3 regions of the Methylobacterium sp. WL64 genome follow, and region 1 is predicted to be linked to each of the others. Evidence: predicted binding sites of a transcription regulator. Region 1 holds the regulator's gene; each other region holds the start of a gene.
What was found. The regulator LexA, encoded in region 1, represses DNA repair genes until DNA is damaged. The targets are predictions, from matches to a motif close to TGTTCNNNNTGTGTTCNG.
Positions count from the first base shown of each region.

Region 2: FV242_RS27695 (ATP-dependent helicase) is a predicted target of LexA. The motif match lies at 1,961-1,978, and genes of this name have one in related genera.
Region 3: FV242_RS21425 (type IA DNA topoisomerase) is a predicted target of LexA. The motif match lies at 5,082-5,099, and genes of this name have one in related genera.

Region 1 is NZ_VRVA01000069.1:395-7,796, forward strand. Features, by position in the region: gene FV242_RS22550 (histidine kinase dimerization/phosphoacceptor domain -containing protein) at 1-1,075, shown strand, start outside; gene FV242_RS22555 (response regulator) at 1,072-1,521, shown strand; gene FV242_RS22560 (hypothetical protein) at 1,566-2,033, shown strand; gene fae (formaldehyde-activating enzyme) at 2,034-2,573, opposite strand; gene FV242_RS22570 (hypothetical protein) at 2,630-2,830, opposite strand; gene FV242_RS22575 (hypothetical protein) at 2,829-3,044, shown strand; gene FV242_RS22580 (hypothetical protein) at 3,080-3,532, opposite strand; gene FV242_RS22585 (biliverdin-producing heme oxygenase) at 3,783-4,382, opposite strand; gene lexA (transcriptional repressor LexA) at 4,703-5,422, shown strand; gene FV242_RS22595 (ComEC/Rec2 family competence protein) at 5,416-7,402, opposite strand, start outside.
Region 2 is NZ_VRVA01000114.1:7,408-14,809, reverse strand. Features, by position in the region: partial or broken gene FV242_RS27700 (AsmA protein) at 1-1,765, opposite strand, end outside; gene FV242_RS27695 (ATP-dependent helicase) at 1,989-4,352, shown strand; gene FV242_RS27690 (PhoH family protein) at 4,765-5,481, shown strand; gene FV242_RS27685 (hypothetical protein) at 5,614-5,862, shown strand; gene FV242_RS27680 (accessory factor UbiK family protein) at 6,030-6,314, shown strand; gene FV242_RS27675 (YbjN domain-containing protein) at 6,604-7,113, shown strand; gene proC (pyrroline-5-carboxylate reductase) at 7,137-7,402, shown strand, end outside.
Region 3 is NZ_VRVA01000061.1:24,607-32,008, forward strand. Features, by position in the region: gene FV242_RS21395 (hypothetical protein) at 1-53, opposite strand, end outside; gene FV242_RS21400 (LysE family translocator) at 424-1,194, opposite strand; gene FV242_RS21405 (hypothetical protein) at 1,211-1,414, opposite strand; gene FV242_RS21410 (hypothetical protein) at 1,526-2,842, shown strand; gene FV242_RS21415 (PfkB family carbohydrate kinase) at 2,844-3,773, opposite strand; gene FV242_RS21420 (GntR family transcriptional regulator) at 3,848-4,636, shown strand; gene FV242_RS21425 (type IA DNA topoisomerase) at 5,138-7,402, shown strand, end outside.

The DNA of each region.
Region 1 (7,402 bases):
ACACGGCAAGGGCGATCCGTTCGCCGCCGCGGTCCGTGCCACGCGGATGGCGATGATCGTGACCAATCCGCGCCTGCCCGACAACCCGATCGTCTTCGCCAACGACGCGTTCCTGCGGATGAGCGGCTATGACCGCCAGGATGTGCTCGGCCGAAACTGCCGCTTCCTCCAGGGGCCCGACACCGACCGGGGCGCCGTGGCGCTGATCCGGGAGGCCGTGGCGGCCCAGCGCGACATCGCGATCGACGTCCTGAACTATCGCAAGGACGGGGCGCCGTTCTGGAACGCCCTGTATCTCAGCCCCGTCGCCAACGAGGCCGGCGAGGTGCTGTTCTTCTTCGCCTCGCAGCTCGACGTCACCGATCGCGTCGACGCGCACCTGCAGGTGCAGAAGGAGAAGGACCATTTCGAGGCCGAGGTCGCCCGCCGGACCCGCGACCTCACCGAGGCCCTGGCCACGCAGACCATGCTGGTCCACGAGGTCGATCATCGGGTCAAGAACAACCTCCAGATGATCGCGGCCCTCCTGGCCATGCAGACGCGGGCGATCACCGATCCCGCCGCCCGCGCCGCGATGGAATCCATGCTGACCCGGGTGGAGGCCCTCGGCACGGTCCACCGCAGGCTCTACCAGTCCAACAACGTCGAGCGGTTCGACGTGGCCGAGTTCGCCCGCGACCTCGCCACCGACCTGATCCGCGGTTCCGGGACCGACCGGATCCGCCTGCACCTGGATCTGGAAACCGTGGAGATCCCGGTGACAAAGGCCCCGCCGGTGGCGCTGATGATGAACGAGCTGATCACCAACGCCCTCAAGCACGCCTTCCCGGACCACCGCGCCGGCCGGCTCTCCGTGACGGTGGCGCCGGACGACCGCCACTTCACCATCAAGATCGCCGACGACGGCGTCGGCATGCCCGTGCAGGTCATGGAGCAGCGCTCGTTCGGCAAGCGGCTGATCGGCACCCTCTGCCGCCAGCTCAATGCCAGCATCGCCTGGCAGGCGAACGACCCGGGCACGATCGTCAACGTTCGCCTGCCCCGCGAATTGGCTACCGGTCCGGAGGCCAGATGAGCGAGCCGATGCGAATCCTCGTCGTCGAGGACGAGGCCCTGATCCTGATGCAGATCGAGATGATGCTGGAGGAGGCCGGCTATCGCGTCGTGGGCACCGCCATGACGGCGGCAGAGGCGATCGCCCTCGTCCACGAAACCCGGCCCGAACTGGTGCTGATCGACCTGCGCCTCGGCGATGATTCCTCGGGCGTGGACGTGGCGCACGCGGTGCGCGCCATCGGCGGCATCACGGCCGCCTTCATGACCGCCAACGCCCGGGCCCTCTCGGACGATCTGGAGGGCGCCACGGCGGTGATCGCCAAGCCGTTCACCGGAGCGGTCCTGGAGGAATCCCTGGCCTACCTCGAGGATTGCGTCCGCCGGCCGCCGCCGGCCGAGCTGGTGCCGACCGGGATGCGCCTCGCCCCGGCCCTGCTCAAGAGCTTCGCCCAGATGCGGCAGTGAACGCCGCCCTCGACACCTCCGGCCCGGCGCGTAGAGTGCCGGCCATGTCAAGCTTCCGCGTCGCCCGCCCGCTCCTGGCCACATTCCTCGCGGCCCTGGCCGGCCTGCCCCTCGCCGCCCGGGCGGAGCCGTGTGACGACCTCGCCCAGCAGATCGCCGGGGCGATCGGCGGCAAGGTCGGCAAGCGCGCCGGGCCGAGCATCGACATCCGCCTGGCCGGTCCGATCAAGTTCGACGTGACCTGCCGGGCCGAGCCGATCGTGCAGGCGACCTCCGCGGAGCCCGCTCCCTCGGCGGCCTTCTTCCGCGACCTCGCGGCGGCCTCGGAGATCCTGGTCGGCGAGCCGGCCGCGCGGGTCGAGCCGATCATCGCCGACGCCTACCGGACCGCCCTGTCGGACCGCCGCAAGTCGTTCATCCAGCAGAACGGCTGGTCCGCCTCCTGCTACACCGATCCCGGCAGCAGCGCGATGCGCACCCTGTGCTCGGTGGGGCGCATCCCGCCGCGCTGATCAATACTCGATCACGTCCTGAAGCGCGTAATGCTTCACGGTCTTCCGGTTGGCGATCAGCTCGTCCACGGTCGGCTCGCCCTTGAGGGCCCGGGCGATGGCGAGCTTCGTCGCCTCGTAGTTGGTGCGGTACAGGTCCTTGCGGTCGAGGTTGTCGTCCTCCGCGCAGCGCGGGTCGAGCCAGATCATGATGATCATGCACAGCTCGTCGAGACCGTCCTTGGGCAGCACGCCCTCGATGATGCAGTCCACGATCGCGTCGCCGGTGGCGGCCTGGACGACGCCGCCGAGCAGCTCGACATACTCGGCCGTGTGGATCGTCGCCTTGGTGGTCATCATCGTGGCGGGGCGCACGAGCTGGTTGAGGTCGCGCACCACGAACATCCGGGTGTGGCCCTGGACCTGCCCCATCATCGACGCGAAGGCCTGACCCACCGGCCCGCGGACCGAGCCGATCAAGACCTCGGGCATGGCGTCGGTGTACTGCCCGTCGGCGGCCAGGACGGTGGCCTCGCCGGTGCGGAACCAGATCTCTTGCATGTGTCGCGACTCCCCGTGTCAGGTCGCCCGGGGGAGACATCATCGAGGCGCCGGCGTCAATCGCTCCGGAGCAGGCCGACCCCGTCGAGGGCGCCGACCCCGGCGATCGCCACGGTCGGGCCGGCGCTCTTGAGGAACTCGGATCCGCGGGGCAGGGAAGTCGGGTGCGGCGCGACGCGGGAACAGTCCCGGGCCAGGGCCGTTCCGGCCGGAGCCTGCGGCGTTGTCTCGGGTCCGGCAGCCGGGAGGGATGTCATGACGGAGAGCACGGATCGGGGGGGCGGCTGGAGCCTCCAGGCGAGCGCCATGCCGGACGGGGTACGGCTCGAACTCGCCCTCGCCGACCTCGGCGGCGGCCCGGTCACCGCGGCGATCGTGCTGGACCGGGCGGAGGCCCGGGCCTTCGCCCGCGCCCTGCTGGCGGCGGCCGGCGATGCGGCCGAGCGCACCTTCCCCAAGCCGGGCGCCTGACCGGGCGGGCTCGGGGCCGGCGCGGGCGGCTCAGATCATTGTTGGATGAAGCCCGGATTGCGGCCCGGCAGGCGCGGCACCACCGTGCCCCGCTTCTCGATCGGCGCGTCGCAGGCGTAGGTGAATTCGCTCTTCTGCGGATCGAACACCGTCTCGCCGGTGATCCGGCAATCCTCCCGCACGGTCTCGTCGAGATAGGCGCGGGCGGCGGTGCGGAAGCGCTTCACCCGGGTCGCGGCCGGATCGGGATCGATCCGCACCTCGCTGAGATTGCAGCCGGTGTACTCGCGCAGGGCGTTCGAGACGACGAGCATCCGGCGCACCTGCCGGTTGTCGTAGACCTCGTAGGGCTCCTTGCAGCCGATGGTGACCACCTGCGGGGTGAGCGCCACGTAGTTGCGCGAGATATACGAGAACCCGGTGGTGCAGCCGGCCAGCGCCAAGCCGACGGCCCCGGCACCGATGGGCAGAAGAGCCGCGCGTCGCATCCTCGTCATCCCAAGCCCAATTCCAGCCCAGTCTCGAAGCCGCCGGGACGATCCGCCTGCCCCGCCGACCGGGTCAAGCACCTCGGCGCATTGAAACGGCGCCGCTTGCCCAGTCAATTCGTTTGTCGCCCGAGATGCCGTTCCAGGCGTCCGCGACCGGTCATCGCCCGACTCGGCGGTGGACGGCGCGCGTGACAGGCTTTGTTGCTGCGCCAGGGCGGCGGAACGATCCGACCGGGTGGCGGCGCCGTCAGTCCTCGAAGACGTCCCCGACCAGCCGGCGCACGAACTGGAACGCCTCCGTCGCCCCCGCGGCGACGCGTTGCTCCCCGGTCTCCCGGAGTTCGACCCGGTCGAGGGCGGCCGTGAAAAGCCGCCAATGCAACCCGCGTCCTTCGGGATGTCCGGCAAGATGGCGCGCACCGTGGGTTTCCGACAGGCCGAGCGCCCGGGCCTCCTTGAGCAGGATGGCCGCCCCGAGATTCGAGCCCTCGGCGACGTAGAGCCAGCCCAATCCCTGCGCCGGTTCGATCGTCCCGAAATGTTCCTCGGACGCGCCGTCAGGGACGGGCGCTCCGACATCGCGCAGATCCTGCTGGATCAGGGGCAGTCGGCGCCTGCCGTCGAGATCGGGCAGGACATGGGCGAACGCGCCATCGCGATAGACTCGATCGACGACCGCATGGAACCTGTACTGGATCTGGAGGAACAGCGCGTAGCGCTCCAGGCTCGCGAACGGCTTTGCCGCCATGATGCGCCGGTCGAGCTGATCATGGGCGGCCGCGGTCGCCACTCTCAGGCGCTTCACGCGGCTGCAGGTCTCGGCGATGTCGGATGATGCGGCGTCCATGCGATCTATGTCTGTCGTCCGGGCAAGGTGCCGTGGGCAGACGTGAGCGGCCCGCCGCGCCACTCTGACCGTCCCAGCCTATGGACCATTCCGGCGATTCAGGTCACCAAGGCTGGCCCGGGATCGTGCCGATCCTGCCAGACCGGTTCTGCCATGGCGGCGCGACCGCGTCACGGCACACAACGGCCGCATCCGCACATCGCCGATCGATCAAGCTCAGCCGATCACGCTTGCGGAACACTTGCGGAACGTTTAACGTGTTCGTGATTTGTTTCCGCGACCGCATCGATGCGGTCCTCCAAGCCGCGAGTCCCCCGTCGATGCTCACGCGCAAGCAGCTGGACCTCCTGCGTTTCATCCAGAGCCGCATGCAGGAATGTGGCGTCCCGCCCTCGTTCGACGAGATGAAGGACGCCCTCGATCTGAAGTCCAAATCGGGCATCCACCGGCTGATCACGGCCCTCGAGGAGCGCGGCTTCCTGCGCCGCCTGCCGAACCGGGCGCGCGCCATCGAGGTGATCCGCATCCCCGAGAGCCTGTCCCAGGCGGCTGCTCCACCTGCGGAGCCCCGCCGCTTCACCCCGAGCGTGGTCGAGGGCGGGAAGTCCAAGCTGCCGGCGCAGCCGGCGACCGCCCGGATGATCGACGACGGCGGCCGCGCCATCTCGATCCCCGTGATGGGCCGGATCGCGGCCGGTACGCCGGTCTCGGCGATCCAGAACCAGAGCCACGCCATCACCATGTCGCCGGACTTCCTGGCCGGCGGCGAGCATTACGCTCTCGAGGTCCGCGGCGACTCGATGGTCGATGCCGGCATCCTGGACGGTGACCTCGTGGTGATCCGCAAGCAGGATACGGCCAATACCGGCGACATCATCGTGGCGCTGATCGACGACGAGGAGGCGACGCTCAAGCGGCTCCGCCGCCGGGGCTCCTCGATCGCCCTGGAGGCCGCCAACCCGGCCTACGAGACCCGCGTGCTCGGGCCCGACCGGGTCCAGATCCAGGGGCGGCTCGTCAGCCTCGTCCGCCGCTACTGAAGGGGTTCGGCCGGCGCGTCGCCAGGCGCGGCCTCGGAACCGGCGACGTCGGCCTCGGCCGGGATCGGCTCGGAGGGTGTTACCACTTTCGGTTGTGGGACAGGCGATGGCCGCGAAGCCGGTGATGCCCGCCAAGGCACGGTACGGCCCGTGTCGCGGGTATAGCGTGCCGTGAAGCCATCCCGGTCGGCCCGGAGTGCGACGGCGCCTCGTTCGGCGAGCACCCGGCGGTCGATCACCAGCGGCCCCGTGCAGGTGGGCGGCGCCGCGAGCCGCGAGATCAGCAGGGCCGCCCGGGCGCAGTCCTCCGTGAAGGCGCGCCGGTCGCGGACCAGGGCGACGGCGCGGCCGTCCGGCAGGCTTGCGGTGCAGCCGAGCCGGTCGCACCGTCCGACAGCCGACGAAGCCTGGATCACCGCCTTCGCCGATCGCCCGTCGCCATCCGCTTTCAGCCACTGCTCCATCACGAAGGCCGAAGGATTGCCGAGGGCCCACAGGACTCCGTCCGGTCCACGCACGGCCGCACCACCGCCCTGCCGGTCGACGTACAGGTCGAATCGCTCCGGAACGACGGCGAGGCCGAGCCCGAGCAGGGCGGGCGGCAGGGCCAGCCAGCGCAGTCGCGATACCGGCAGCGTCGCCAGCAGCAGCCCGGCCGCCAGCAGCATCAGCGCGCCGGTGCCGAAGGCCGGCAGCACCAGGACGGCCCGATTGAAGCCGGCGATCAATTCGGAGATCGCCAGCATGCCGCCCACCGCCTGTCCCATCAGCCACCAGATCGGCCGGTCCAGGGCGAAGGGATAGGCCAGGATCCCGATCACCGCCGCCGGCATCACGACCAGGGAGACCAGCGGCAGGGTAAGGGCGTTGCCGATCAGCCCGAACGGCTGGACCGTCTGGAAATGGTAGGTCGCGAACGGCGCCGTCGCGACCTGTGCCACCAGGGTCGTCGCGAGGGTGCCTGTCACGGCCGAGAGGCCGGTGCCGACGAACCGCTCGATCCGCCCCGCCCCGGGACGCTGGAACAGGCGTCCGTCGATCAGCCGCGCGCAGGCGATCAGCCCGGCCACCGCCCCGAACGACATCTGGAAGCTCGGTCCGAGCAGGCCCTCGGGTTCCCGCGCCAATGCTATCAGGGCGGCCAGCGCGAGGTTGCGCATGGACAGCGCCGGCCGGTCGACCAGGATCGCGCCGAGCATGATCAGCGTCATGATCAGCGAGCGCTCGGCGGCGATGTCCCAGCCCGAGAACGCGCAATAGGCGGTGACGCCCAGCATCGCGAACCCGGCGGCGATCTTCTTGATCGGCCAGACCAGCGCGCAATACGGCACCAGCGCCAAGACGGCCCGCACCAGCCAGAACACCACGCCGGCGGCCAGCACCATGTGGAGGCCCGAGATGGAAACGACGTGATAGATGCCCGCCGCCCGGAGCGCATCGTTGGCGGCCGGTCCGATCAGGCCGCGCTTGCCCGTGACCAGGGCCGCCGCCACGGCCCCCGCTTGCCCGCCCTCGGCCTGCGCGATCCGGCGTGTCAGCGCGTTGCGGGCCTCGTCCAGCAAGGCTGCCAGTCGCAGGCGCAGAGGTGGCGGGGTGGGCGGCTCTCGAACCGTGATCGCCCCGATCAGCGAGCCTACCGCGCCGAGTCCCTGAAAGTAGGCATCCCGGGCGAAATCGTAGCCGCCCGGTCGTGCCGCCTCGGGCGGCGGCAGCAACCTTGCCGTCGCGGCGATGAAGTCCCCGGGCCGCAGGGATGGCGCCTTCCGGAACGAGACCCGCACCCGAAGCGGCCTCAAAGCGGGTTCGAGCCCGGCGAAGCTCTCGACCCTGATCACCAGCCGGGCGCCGACCTCGCGCTCGTCCAGCCCCTCGATCATCCCGGTCAGCGGCCCGATTGTAGTGCGGGTGAGGATCGGCGCCGCCACCTGCGAGACCCGCCAGGTCGCCGCCGCGAAGCCCAGGAAGCCGGCTGTCAGCGCC
Region 2 (7,402 bases), on a different contig from region 1:
CGACCCAGACCCGTTCGAGCAGGCCGAGCAGCGGGGCCGCCACGGGGGCCTTCAGGCGGCCGGAGACGCGGCCGGTCCCGTCCGCGCCGATCCGGCCGGACAGCTTGGCGCTGGCGCCCGCGAGGTCCGTCACGTCGAGACTGTCGACCACCAGGCTCGACCCGTCCGACTGGATGCTGGCCGCGATCGTGCCGTTGCCGGAGCCGGCCGGCCCGTAGCGCACGTCCTTGGCCTCCAGCGTGAGGGCAAGATCGTGGTCGCGCAGGCTGCCGAGCGTCGTCCCGAGCGGCGGCAGGGCGGCGATGTCGATGCCGCTGGCGCGGATCTGGGCGTCGAACCGCCCGCGCGCGCCGGCTTCCGCGGCGGTGTAGCGGGCGTTGCCGGTGACGCGGGCCGCCCCCAGCGCGAGGCGCAGGTTGCGCACGGACAGGCTGGAGGCGGCCGCCGCGAGGTCCGCCGCGGCCTCGACCCTGCGCCCGTCGAGGAGCGCGGTCAGGGGGCCCTCGACGCCGAGCCGGCGCAGGTAGCGCCCGAGCGGGTCGGAATCGGCCGCGACCAGCGCCACGGGACCGGTGAGGCGCAGCGGCGCCGCCTCGACCTGGCCGCTGACGGTCAGGGTCGCGTCGCCGGGTCCGGTCGCGGTCAGGCGGCGCAGCAGCAGGCCGCCCGCGCGCTCGACGGTGCCGGCGAGCGCGAGGTTCGACCATTCCTCGCCGCCCAGAACCGCGCCGCCCACCGACAGGTCGAGGTCGAGCATGGCCGGCAACCCGGCCCCGGCGCCCGGCAGCCCGCGGCCGATCAGGTTCTGGCCCTCCGGGGAGGTCAGGAAGGCGTCGAGGTCGAGCCGGCGGGCCTCCAGGGTCAGACCGGCGCGCCATTGGCGCAGGTCGAGCCGTCCGGTGCCGCCCAGGCGCAGCGCCCGGCCGCCCGGATCGATCGCCAGCTCGACGCCCTCGAACCGGACCTGGGTGCCCCGGGCCTTGAAGCTCCCGCCGAGGGAGAACGGCAGGTAGGGGCCGGCCGCCTGGGTCGGCGGCCCGACCACCAGGCGGGCCGAGCCTTCCGATTCGATGACCGCCCCGTCGGACTCGGTGGGGACGAGGCCCAGCCGGGCGTCGGCCTCGAAGCGGGGATGCGCGTCGCCGCCGCCGGCGATCTTCACGGCGAGCCGCCCGTCCGCCCCGGGGGTTCCGCTCACCGCCCGGAACGGGACGCCGCCGCTGGTGCCCTCGACCCGCCACGGCCCGACGAGCGCGGGGGTCTGCAGGTGCAGGTCCTGGACGTAGAGCTGGTCGGTCCGGCCGGTGGCCGGCACCTGGGTGGTCACCAGGAATTGCTGGACGTGCAGGTCCTCGATGGCGAAGTCGCGGGCGCGCAGGGCCTCGCCGAGATCGGGCGGGATCCGCAGGGCCTCGCTGGCCACCACCGGGAGCTTGATCTCGGCCCGTCCGATTCGCGTCTCGGTGAAGCGGAACTCGCCCTTCAGCAGTGGCGTCAGGGCGATCTCGGCCTTGACGAAGCGGGCGTCGAGGGTCGGGCGGGCCGGGTCGGCCCCGAGATGCAGGCGGTCGATCCGCAGCCGCGGCGAGGGCAGGAGCCGGACCTCGATCCGGCCGTCGGTCCGGGCCGGCACCCCGAGGGACCGGGTCAGGCCCCGGTCGACGAGCGCGCGCTGGGCCTGCCAATCGATGACGGGCGGAACGGCCAGAGCCGCGACGAGAACCAGGATGACGGCGCCCGCCAGCGCGGTCAGAAGATCACGCACGCTACCCGTTCCGCACTCTTTTCCGCGCGGGCCGGCACCATCGCGATGCCCCGCCGTCGCGTGCCCCCCTGGGCAACCTGTCACCGGCCATAGCACGATAAGTCCCGGACGGCGCCAGAGGCGCTGCCGGCCGCGCCCCGCACGGGCGATCCCCCCTCGGAGCCGCAGCGGCTCCGGACCGAATGGCCTCGACGCCGTTCGCGATTTGGTCCAGGGAAGCGGAATGCAGAATGGCCCGCACGCGCAGCCCGCCGGGGACGGCGCTCCGACCTCCATCGCCGCCCGCGCCATGGGCGCCCTCCGGCGGGACGCCGCCGCCTATCTCGAAGGGCTCAACCCCGAGCAGCGCCGCGCCGTCGAGGCGACGGAAGGCCCGGTGCTGGTGCTGGCCGGGGCCGGCACCGGCAAGACCCGGGTGCTGACCACCCGGATCGCCCACCTGATCGCCACCGGCCGCGCCCGCCCGTTCGACATCCTGTCGGTGACCTTCACCAACAAGGCCGCCCGGGAGATGAAGCTCCGGATCGGCGCACTGATCGGCCCCGCCGGCGAGGGCATGCCCTGGCTCGGCACCTTCCACGCCATCGGCACCAAGATCCTGCGCCGGCATGCCGAGCTGGTCGGGCTGAAGTCGGACTTCACGATCCTGGGCACCGACGACCAGCTGCGCCTGATGAAGCAGGTGATCGCCGACCAGAACATCGACGAGAAGCGCTGGCCGGCACGCGCCCTGGCCCACACCATCGACGGCTGGAAGAACCGCGGCCTGTCGCCCGAGCAGGTGCCGCCGGGCGAAGCCGCGTCCTTCGCGTTCGGCAAGGGCGGCGCGCTCTACACCGCCTACCAGGCCCGGCTCGCCACGCTGAACGCCGTCGATTTCGGCGATCTTCTGCTCCTGTGCCTCAAGCTCTGGCGCGAGAACCCGGACGTCCTGGCCACCTACCAGGACCGGTTCCGCTACATCCTGGTCGACGAGTATCAGGATACGAACGTCGCCCAGTACCTGTGGCTCAGGCTGCTCGCGCAGACCCGCAAGAACATCGCCTGCGTGGGCGACGACGACCAGTCGATCTACGGCTGGCGCGGCGCCGAGGTCGACAACATCCTGCGGTTCGAGCACGATTTCCCGGGCGCCGTGGTGGTGCGGCTGGAGCGCAACTACCGCTCCACCGGGCACATCCTGGCCGCCGCCTCGGGCCTGATCGCCAAGAACGAGAGCCGGCTGGGCAAGACGCTGCGCACCGAGGACGAGCCGGGCGAGCGCGTCACCGTGACCGGCGCCTGGGATTCCGAGGAGGAGGCCCGCCAGCTCGCCGAAGCGATCGAATCCCTGCAATCCAAGCAGCACCCCCTGTCGGAGATCGCCGTGCTGGTGCGGATCTCGGCGCAGATGCGCGAGATCGAGGACCGGTTCGTCCAGCTCGGGCTGCCCTACCGGGTGATCGGCGGTCCGCGCTTCTACGAGCGGGCCGAGATCCGCGACGCGCTGGCCTACCTGCGCGTCACCATGAACGTCAGCGACGACCTCGCCTTCGAGCGGATCGTGAACACGCCCAAGCGCGGCCTGGGCGACGCCACCCTGCAGCAGCTCCACACCTTCGGCCGGGCCAACCGCCTGCCGCTGCTGATCGCCGCCCAGCGCCTGTGCGAGACCGACGAGCTGAAGCCCCGGGTCCGCGCCACCCTGCGGGCGCTCACCGAGAGTTTCTCGCGGTGGGCCCGGCTGGTGGAGACCCAGCCGCACAGCGAGGTCGCCCAGACCATCCTGGAGGAATCCGGCTACACCGAGATGTGGCAGAAGGACCGCTCCGCCGACGCCGCCGGCCGCCTGGAGAACCTGAAGGAATTCGTCCGCTCGATGGAGGAGTTCCCCGACATGGCGGCCTTCCTGGAGCACGTCTCCCTGGTGATGGAGGCCTCCGAGGCCGAGGGCGCCGAGCGGGTCTCGCTGATGACGCTCCACGCCGCCAAGGGCCTGGAATTCGACACCGTGTTCCTGCCCGGCTGGGAGGACGGCCTGTTCCCCAACCAGCGGGCGCTCGACGAGAGCGGCCGGGCCGGCCTGGAGGAAGAGCGCCGTCTCGCCCATGTCGGTCTCACCCGGGCGCGCAAGCGGGCGAAGCTGTCGTTTGCGGTCAACCGGCGGATCCACGGCCTGTGGTCCTCGACCATCCCGTCCCGGTTCATCGACGAATTGCCGGAATCGGCCGTCGACGTGGTCGAGGCGCCCGCGCATTTCTCGGCCGGCGCCTCGCGGTTCGACCGCAACCCGACGCCGTTCGGATCGAGCTACGGCACGCCCGGCTGGCAGCGCGCCCAGGCCAACACCGCCTCCGGCGCCGGGAGCCGGTCCGGCTTCGGCACCGCGCCCGGCGGACGGTCGGGCGGCCCGCGCCAGATCGAGGGCGAATTGATCGCCAAGTCGAGCGGTACGCCGTCGGCGTTCCAGGACGGCCAGCGGGTCTTCCACATGAAGTTCGGCCCCGGGACCATCGCGGGCGTGGACGGCAACAAGCTCACCGTCGACTTCGACAAGGCCGGCCGGAAGATGGTCCTCGACAGCTTCATCCAGGCTGGATCGAGCTAGCCCCGCCGACCGGGCCCGGGCGTTCGCGGGCCACAGGGTCGGCCGGCTTCGCCCGTGCTGGCCGGATGAAGCGCGGTCGTGCCGGATGGCCGCGCCCGCCCGTGTCCCCGGCCCTCGACCTGATGCCATCTTGCCAGCGTCCCGGCATTTCCGGCGGCGCGGCACCGACCGTCACCCCCCGGTCACACCCGCCGCGCAAACGTCCCGTGCGAATCGCGTTGGTGCGACGCTTGCACAGCGTATTCGACCCCGGGCGAGGCGGCGTGACGCTCTCCACAGGCGAATAGCACGGGGCGGAACCTTCGGCATGGCGCCGGAATTAGTTTCGGAATAGTGTAACTCCGGGAGCACCAAGGTAAACGGCAGTTCATCGACAGATCCAGGTTGGCAAGTCCCGTTGGAGTGTTGATCCATGAAGCGACGCCGCACACGACTTGAACTGGTTGAAGACCGCACGCCCCGTATTCACCGCACCCGCTTCGACGAAGAACGCAACCTCAGCCCGATCCAACCGCTCACCGACCGCCAGGCCGAATATCTCGACGCCCTGGCCAGCGCCCCGCAGGTGATCGTCCTCGGGCCCGCCGGCACCGGCAAGACCTACATCGCCGGGACCCGCGCCGCCGACCAGCTCCGCCAGCGCCGCATCTCCAAGGTCGTGATCACCCGCCCGAACGTGCCCTCAGGCCGCTCGCTCGGATTCTTCCCCGGCACCCTGGAGGAGAAGATCGCCCCCTGGGTCGCCCCGCTCACCGAGGCCATGAAGGAGCGCATGGGCCAAGCCGCCTTCGAGATCGCGCTCAAGACCGGCGACATCGAGATCGTGCCGTTCGAGGTGATGCGCGGCCGCACCTTCAAGAACTGCCTGGTAATCCTGGACGAGGCGCAGAACACCACCACCGCCGAGATCAAGATGTTCCTGACCCGGATCGGCGACGACTGCCAGGTCATCATCAACGGCGACGTCTCCCAGACCGACCTGCGCGAGACCTCGGGCCTGCGCACGGTGATGCACCTGATCAAGAGCCGGATGATGCCGATCCCGGTGGTGGAGTTCACCCGCGACGACATCGTCCGCTCCGGGATCTGCGCCGAATGGGTGAAGGCGTTCGAGGAAACGAATCTCTAACCCAGAAGTTGATGGCGGCGGGTCCTCGCGGGCCCGCCGTGCCCTCACCGGCACGAGACGACTCTCCGAACCTCCCGCTTGGGAGGATGAACCGGGCGCCATGCCCGGATATCAGAACATTGGAGTCTCCTCGTGAGGAAACTGACTTTCGCCTTTGCCGTGCTGGCCTCGCTGGGCGGTGCCGCCCTCGTCCAGCCCGCCAGCGCCGCCCCGGCCATGCCCTCGGCGATCGCCGCGCCGGACGCCGTCACCCAGGTCCGCGTGACGCCGATGGAGCGCCGGATGATGCATCGCCGCATGGAGCGCCGGATGATGCACCGGCGCATGGAGCGCCGGATGATGCGCCGGCACATGCACCGCCGGACGATGCGCCACATGTGATGCCGCGAAGCGGGGCCTCCGGGCCTCACTTCCCCGCCTCCGGGCCTCGCTTCGCCGCCAGGACCGCGTTTCGGGCGTTGCTCCGCATCGAGCGGATTCCTATCTCGTGATCTCGAATCGCGCAGTCAGGCAGCCGAAGCGGCAGCCGGCCGATCCGGGAGACCACGATGCCCCCCTCGAACCGACTGTTCGACGACCTCGCCCGCCTGATGACCGACGCGGCCGGCGCCGCCCAGGGCGTGCGCCGCGAGGCCGAGACCGTGGTCAAGGCGCAGGCCGAGCGCCTCGTGCGCGACCTCGACATCGCCTCCCGCGAGGAGCTCGACGTGCTGCGCGACCTCGTGACCAACCTGCGGGCGCAGAACGACGCGCTCACCGCCCGGGTGACCGCCCTCGAGGCCAAATCCGGCACGGCCGCGGCCGGCGTGGCGGGGCTCAGCGAGGCGATCTGAGTCCGCACGGCAACGCTTCAGGCTTTTGCACAGGAAGCGCAGCCGACGATTTCGTTTCCTGTTCACCGAGCGTGACCTGCACTTTGTGTCGCGAGTCACGGCCGGTCTATAGTCAGGCATAGGGTGATTCGACGGCTGCCAGGTGATGTCCGCAGCGCTTTGACAGTCGATCGCGTCACCCCGGCCCGTCTCTAACGGTCGTAGCAAGTTCTCGGAGTGTTCTCACACTCCTTCTCGCGTCCCCGTCACGTCGGGCTGGATCGATTCCGGGCCGTCCCTTTGGATCGTCATGCCGCTTCTCCACGTCGACTTCCACGACCCTGACCGGAACGAGCATCCGCTCGACGTCGTCGAGCGTCTGGCGTCCCTGCGCGACTGGATCTTCGACCGGGCCGAGACCGACGAGATGTCGATCACCAGCCCCGGCCGGTGGACCGACTACCATGTGGCGTTCACCTGGATCGAGGATGTCGAGGCCCTGCACGTGGCCTGCGCCTTCGACCTCAAGGTGCCGGAGCGGCAGCGGACCGAGGTGCTGCGCCTGATCGCGATGATCAACGAGCAGCTCTGGATCGGCCATTTCGACCTGTGGTCGAGCGACAGCGTGGTGATGTTCCGGCACGCGCTGCTGCTGGCGGGCGGCGCGGTGCCGACCCACCCGCAATGCTCCACCATGATGAAGACCGCCGTGGACGCCTGCGAGCGCTACTTCCAGGCGTTCCAGTTCGTGCTCTGGGCCGGCAAGAGCGCCCGCGAGGCGCTGGACGCCGTGCTGTTCGAGACCGAAGGCGAGGCGTGACGGCCGCCCCCGACGCCGCGCGGATGCCGCCCTCCCTGGTCCTGGCCGGGGCCGGCAAGATGGGCGGGGCGATGCTGGCGGGCTGGCTCGAATCCGGCCTCGATCCCCACGCCACCACCATCATCGACCCGGTGCCGTCCCGCGAGATCGCCGAGCTGTGCAGCGCGCGCGGGATCCGGCTGAACCCGGCGGAGGCCGAGCCCGGCGCCGTGCTGGTGCTGGCGATCAAGCCGCAGGGCCTGGAGGCGGCGGCCCCCGGCCTCGACCGGCTGATCGGCCGCGACACGCT
Region 3 (7,402 bases), on a different contig from region 1:
GCCATTGAAATTGTAAATACAAATCTAATCGCATAATTAAATCTCATCTTCACCGATCTCCATTAAGCTGTTGTAATTACATTCTAAGAACGCTAATCTTCAAGCTCGCACAGCATTATTCGTGCTCGATTTGAAAGTGAGCTGCGATCCTGCGGGAATTTGGACTGCGCTCTGCATTTGCCGCGGACCAATTTGCCGATTTTTAATACTATAATTATCGCCTGCGTTATTCGAAAATCGTAACATTATTGATGATATCTTTCACACCGCCATGCTTAAGGTCCTCTCCGCTTAAAATAAATTCTTCGTATTCGATGTGGGTTTAGGGCACCGGCGAGTATCGTGAAGACGAAACGGATGCCCAAGCACCGTTTGAAGCAGGTGACCAAACGATGGAAACTGTTGCGCCCCGCTTGGGTGCACTCAACGACCCGCCGGGGGACTCGCGGAGAATCGTATGGCCGGTGGCGATGTCGTTGAGATGGGCCAGTCTGTCCCGCGCGGCGGTTCAGAACTGTCTCGGAGTCCGACCAATTGCCCCGAGTTCATGACCTCACTGGTGCCATCCAAATGGGCTATCGTGCTTTGGTCTAATCCCCGAACTAGTAGGCTCAATGCCAGTACGGCGAGGAGGAGGCCGGCGGCCTTGTTCAGCTTATTCAGAACATGATTAGTGATACAGCGCCGGAACATGGACACGGCTGTGTTGAACATAGCCCACCAGCCGAACGAGCCCAGGAAAACGCCGGCCGCCAGTACCGGGAGTGGCGCGGTCCCGTGCGCGATGAGGGCCGGCGTTGCGGCCAGGAACAGCACGGGGGTGACTGGATTCGCCAGGGCTAGCACAATGGCACTGCCGTAGCTCGCGGCCAGGGTGTGGCGGCTCTCGCTGTTCATGTGCAACACCGACCCGCGGCGAAGTACCCGGACCGCGAGGGCGAGTAGCACCGCTCCCGAAACTAGGGAAAGCACGGCCCCGTTCGAAAACGCCGCGGCCAAGTCGTTGCTCCAGCGCGCCATCAAAGTCCCGTATGTCAGATGCACGGTGGCGACGCCGAGCCCGGTGGCAAGGCCAGCGGGCAGGCCCCCTGACAATGTGCGCTGGACGCAAAGTAAGCTCGTGGGTCCGATCGGCGCGGCGATGGACAGGCCGAGGCTCGCCCCCGCGAATAGGGCCGTGGCGATGACGCCCATGACGCCGGGAATGCGCTTAGTCGTCTTCTGCTCGGTCGAGAGGCGAAGCGGCCCCCCGGGGCTCGGCCGCCGCGTTGTTGGCGTCCGGGCACCCAATCTGCGCGCGCTCCACGGCCGAGGAAGCTTGCGCGCAGGCGAGCTCTGGTAGGTCGTTCAAATCGTCGGCCCAGGCCCCGGTGCAGGACAAGACAACGATCAGGCTGGCGGCAATTGTTTTCATGGCTGTTCCTCACGTGTGCCGACACTTTAAGGATGGCTGAAAACTGATCATCCTCCGTCTGGCGGATGGCACTGCCTGTACCGCGACAAGCTCGCGGCCTACGTTCCACCCGTGCAAGAAAGCAGCTTTTCCTCAGATACTTGCACAGCCTCGCCTTGGTTTGCGAAGCTCTCGTCGCCGCCGCGCCCGCTGGAGCGTCCGGACGGCGGGCTTACTGAAAACGCGCTCGGCGCACCGTCCCTCACCAAACGCATCATCTGTTTGAAGGATACCGCTGCCAGTTTTGGACTGATATTGGTCTTACTGCGATCACTTAGACCATCGTGGGGCGTGCCGGTGCGGGAAGCTCTTATCGACCGGATCTACGAGGCTGCGGGCACCCCGGAGCTCTGGCCAGACGTCCTACAGACTCTCGGTGAAACGGCGAATTCGGATGGCGCAGTGCTCATGGTGCTGCCCCCCGTCGGAATGCCCCGCTGGATTGCCTCGCCAGCATTTGAGCAGCGACTACGTCAGCTCACGGCCGCGGCCTCCTGGCGTGGCAGCGGGCGCACGGCACAATGGCGCGTCCAGGCCCATGCCGGCTTCATGCGCGACGTCGACCTCGTACCGGGCTCCTACGACGGTCGGCCCAGCGAAGTCGACAAGACGTTTTGGCAGGTGGGGACAACGATTCCCCTGCCTACCGGCGATGTCGCGATCGTCACTGCCGAACGCCGTGCCCAAACCGGTCCCCACGAGGCCGCCATCCTACCTAAGCTCGACGCTCTGCGTCCCCATTTTGTGCGCGCTTGCCAACTCAGCGCCCAGTTCGGTTGCGAGCGCACTCGCGTCACCACCATGATGCTCAATCAGATCGGGCTTCCCGCTGCGGTCCTATCGGCCTCGGGGCGGGTGCTCACCATAAATGCCCGTCTGCAGGAGCGGGCGGAGGTCCTGCCCCCGGGCCAGCACGGCGGCTTCCTATTCAAGAGCGTGATCAACAGCAAACTGCTGCAGGACGCGATTGACAGGGTGGTCAATGGCCAACCCACGGCACAGACTATGCCGGTGCGCAGCTATGCTGACGACCGCACTCAGATCGCTCACGTCATGCGCTTAGAACGGCATCCCGGCGACGTCTTCGGTGCTTCGGCGGTACTGGTCATCCTTGTGCACGTTGGCGCGCGGGCAGCTCCGGACGACGGCCTCCTCAACCTGCTATTCGACCTCACCCCAGCTGAGACACGCCTGCTTCAGGCCCTGGCCGGGGGCTTACGCCTGCAGAGCTACGCCGAGAGCGTCGGCGTCCAGACAAGCACTGTTCGCACTCAGCTCACTTCTATCTTCAACAAAACCGGGACCAAGCGGCAGGCGGAATTGCTGAGCATCGTCGCCTCAATCTCGATGTTCAGCGGTCAGACGGCACATTGTTTTGGTGCGGCGTGAGTTATCGTGCGGCGTTGTCCAGAAAGGCGGCTAACGCGTACGCGGTTGGAAAGGCGTCGAAGGCACCGAACTGACAGGTGGTGAGCGCACCGCAAGCCGCGGCCTGGCGCAGGGTTGCGTCGAGCGGTACTGCTGCGAGCAGGCCCGCCATTAGCCCGGCCGTGAATGCATCCCCCGCCCCGACCGTATCCACTGCCGCCACCGCGAAGGCCAACTGGCGTAGGGGCGGCAGCTCAGGGCGAAACGCCATCGCGCCGCGATCTCCCAAGGTCACTACTAAGAGGTCTAGGCCGCCGTGGAGCAGGGCGGCAATAGCCGGTGTCGCGGCTGGGGCGTCGGCGATGGCGTCGGGAGCTCCCAGGCCCAGGTCTACGGCCTCGACCGCATTGACGATGAGGATACTAGTGTCGGCTAGGATCGCCGGGTCGATGGGGCGCACCGGTGAGGGGTTCAGCAGAGTGCGGAGGCCCAGCGTTCGAGCCAGGGCGAAGGCCTCGCGGATGGGAGCGTCCGGCGATTCGAAAGTCGCTGCCACGAGGTTTGCCTTCCCAATGCGTGCGGCGACGGCTCGGACGTCCTCCGCACCGAGGGCGAAGTTGGCGCCGAGGCAGACTGCTAGGCAGTTCTCGCCGGTTGCATCGACGAAGGCGACGCCGGCACCCGTCGAGCCTGCATGCGGTACCAGCATATCCTCGGAGAACCCGACTTGCGCGAAGGTGGAGCGGGCCACTGGGGAGAACACGTCCGTGCCGACGGCAAAGAGTCCATCCACTGCGACGCCGAGCCGGTGCGCGGCGATCGCGAGATTGAAGCCCTTGCCGCCGGGCTCGGCCAGGAAGGCCAAGCCATTGAGGGACTCGCCTGCCTGCGGCAGCCGCGCCACCTTGACCGAGCAGGCAATCACGAAGCTTCCAATGACGAAGACACGCATGGAGCACTCCGAGCCTATCCGATATAATCATTTGTACCGGAGGTCGATCAGACGTGCGCCTTAAAAATCGGACGATGAACGGTGAGGTCGACCCGGACTTCGCGGAAGGCGAGCGTCCCTCGGTGCTCTCTCTCTTACGCCTGCGCGGCGACACTGCGATGCCGCTGTACCGGCAGATCGAGAGCCAATTGCGCGAGTTGATCCTGTCGGGCTCGCTGCCGCCGGGCGTCATCCTGCCGGCCGAGCGCCAGCTCGCCGATAGCCTTGGTGTCAGCCGCGTCACTGTCCAGCGCGCCTACGCTGAGCTGAGTGACGGCGAACTCCTCGTGCCGCGCGGGCGCTCCGGCTTCCTCGTGCGCCGTCCCCCCGAGCCCGTACGCCCAGGCATGGACCGGCTCAAGGGTTTCACCGAGGAAATGCGGGAGTTGGGGAAGATCCCGTCTTCGCGCATACTGGAACGGGCGGTCACCGAGGACCGCTCCATCGCCTCGATCTTCGGCCTGCCCTCGACGGCCCCGTTCCTGCGCCTGACGCGCGTTCGCTCCGGCGACGGCGTGCCGATGTCACGCGAGGTCGCTTGGTACAACATCCGTGCCGTACCTGCCCTTGAGACCGGCGATCTCTCCGGCTCCGTGTACGCCTTCCTAGGCGGGCACCCAGGCGGCCGTCTCGTGCGCTGCGAGCAGACAGTGGAAGCGACTATGCCGACAGCAGACGAATGCGAGATTTTCGCCTTCGAACGGCCCCTCCCGTGCCTCCTGATCAAGCGTCACAGTTACAATCAGGACTCGGTCATGATCGAGTACGTTGAGGGCCTATTCCGGGGAGATGCATATCGCTATCGGCTGAATCTAAGCGCTTAGCAATTAAGACCGACGTTTGGTCCTGACTCGCTAAAATGCCTCCGTATGGATTTATCCATCCGATTGGGCTGGATGAACATTATTTTCAATGTTCGAGAATTTAGTCGGTGTGTTTTTAATGACTAAAGGCAAGCATCATTGGGAAGCAATTCGCCCCGGACAGTGTCCAACTAGAGCAAAGCTGCTTTGAGAGCTATGCGAAGACTGTATGCTTCTGCTCGATCAGGATGAGTGGGTAAAGCAGGGTGGGGCCGTAGGGGGACGTCTGACTTGCAAGGAACCGCCTCAGAAGCGGACGTGCCGCTTTCGGCCAGACTACGCCACACCGGATCGCCGACGGGCGCAAAAGCAGACGTCACCGCCCATGCCCTCGGACAGCAGTTCGCGTTCAGCATCAGCCGCGGTCCTTCGCACCCCTTCGCGCCAGTTGTATGCGAAGCCGCTTTAGAACAAAATGTGAACTATCGGCCAAGCGTAGCGAGAGCCCTAGCGGTCAGCGACATGTCACCCCCGAGCTCCGGCCGCACGCTGTTCTTCTTTGAAAAGCCCTCTGCGATGCGGCAGTTGCAGCGCTTTTTCCATTCGCCGAACACGGTCTGCGTGGCGGCGGAGGGGCACCTGCTGTCTGCCGAGGAACCAGGTAGCATCCGGCCCGAGTGGAAGCCGTGGCGCTTCGATACCCTCCCGATCGTGCTCGCCACCATCCCGGTCAGCTACGGCACCAACCGGTCCGGCCAGTCGCACGAACCGAAGATTGCTGCCATCCGGCAGGCGCTGAGCGGCGTCGAGCGTGTGATCATCGCCACCGATCCCGGACGCGAGGGCTCGATGATCGCCTGGGAGGTGCTGGAGCACCTCGGCTGGCGTGGGCGGGTCGACCGGCTCAAGCTCGGCGCGCTCGACGACGTCTCGATCCGCCGCGCCTTCGCTGCCCTGGCCAAGGAACCAAGCTCGGGCGAGCGCGACTACGCCGCCTATCTCGAAGCGCTCTGCAGGCAGTATGAGGACTACCACCTCGGCCTGAACGGCACACGGGCCATCTCGCTGCGTCTACGCCCGCCTGCTTTCCGGGAGCCCTGGCGCTTCGGCGGCGTGCAGACGCCCACCCTCGCTATCCTGACCGACCTGGAGGAGCGTATCCGCTCCTTCGTGCCGCAGAACTTCTTCAAGGTCGCTTTGCACCTGGGGACCCAATCCGGTGCCGAGCTGACCCTGTGGCACGCACCCAAAGAGCGGATCTTCGACGCGGAGATCGCCGAGACGATCCGGACAGCCGCCGCGACGTGGTCGGGGGCCCTGACGGTCGAGCACAAGGATGTGCGACGCGCACCGCCCCGGCTCTTCTCGAAGGACACCCTCGCCCGGCGCTGCGCCAAGCGGTTCGGCTGGGATCCCCAACATACAGCGGGCATCGCCCAGGACCTGTACGATCAGGGCTACCTCAGCTACCCGCGCACGGAGTCCGAGTATCTGCCGGAGGGGCAGGCGGCTGATGCTGCAACGGTGATCGCCGCGATCGCCACCGTGCTGACCGACCTGCGTAGCCTCATCGCGCGGGATCATGTGCCTGTGATCCGCCGTGGCATCAAAGGGCACTACGTCAAGGATCCAGGGGAACATCACGCGATCGTGCCCTTGCGCAAGGTTCCTGAGCGCAGCTGCCTCTCAGCCGATCAATTCCGGTTGTGGGAGCTCGTCGCGAAGGCCTACCTGACCGCTCATCTCCCTGACGGAATCGATGCCCGCACCAGCGTGACTGCCGAGATACGGACGCCGATTGGCCCAAAACGGTTTGTCGTCTCCGGCAACGTCATACGTGCGCCCGGGTGGCGTGCGGTCTACGGGAGCGAGACGGAACTCGAAGCGGACGCCGTGCCCGGCAAGGCCAGGCGCGAGGCGGAGGCCATGTCCGCCCGCCTGCCGGTTGTAAACGACGGTGAGGGCGCATCGGCTGTAACTGCTGACGTCGCTACCGCGATGACCGAGCCGCCGCGGCGGATCACCCGAGGCGAGCTCCCGGTGGTGATGGGCCGACTGATTGATCAAGTGGATGATCCAGTGGTCAAACGCGCCCTGGAGAACCCGGTCAACCCGAACGAGCCCAAGGGGCTCGGCACGGCCGCCACGCGCGATACGATCCTGCCCAAACTCCTGAAGAGCCGCTACATCACGCTGTCCAACGGCAAGGATCCAGCCATCGAAGTCACCGAGGTGGGGCTGGCATTCATCACGGCGGTGCGACGCGTGTTCCCGGCCTACGGTGATCCGGTGGGGCGAGCGATGTTCGAGGCGGAGTTGGCAGAAATCGGTCGTGCCAAAACGCGCGCTGAGGCCATCCAGCGCGCCGATGCCTTTCAACATCGCACGCGGGAGCGTCTCGATGAGCTGATCGCCGCGATCTCGAACTCACCGGTGGTCAGCCTCGATCCCAGCCTGATCCCACACGGTCAGGGCGACAATCGGCCACCGACCTCGGCCATGCTGTCGTTCGCGGTGAGCTTGGCCGAGCGAAAGGGCGTGAAGCTGCCGCGCGGCTGCAAGAGCAACATCAGCGTCTGCCGGGCCTTTCTGGACACCCATGCCGGGCCGCGCGCGCCTCAAAACGACGGCGTCAGCCAGCCCGGACACCAGCGTGTTCCAAGCGCGGCGATGCTGAGCTATGCACACGGTCTGGCGGAGCAGCGAGGCATCACTTGTCCGCCGGAGATCGAGACGAACTTCGACGCATGTCGTCGCTTCCTCGACGCACACACCTCTCAGCCGCGG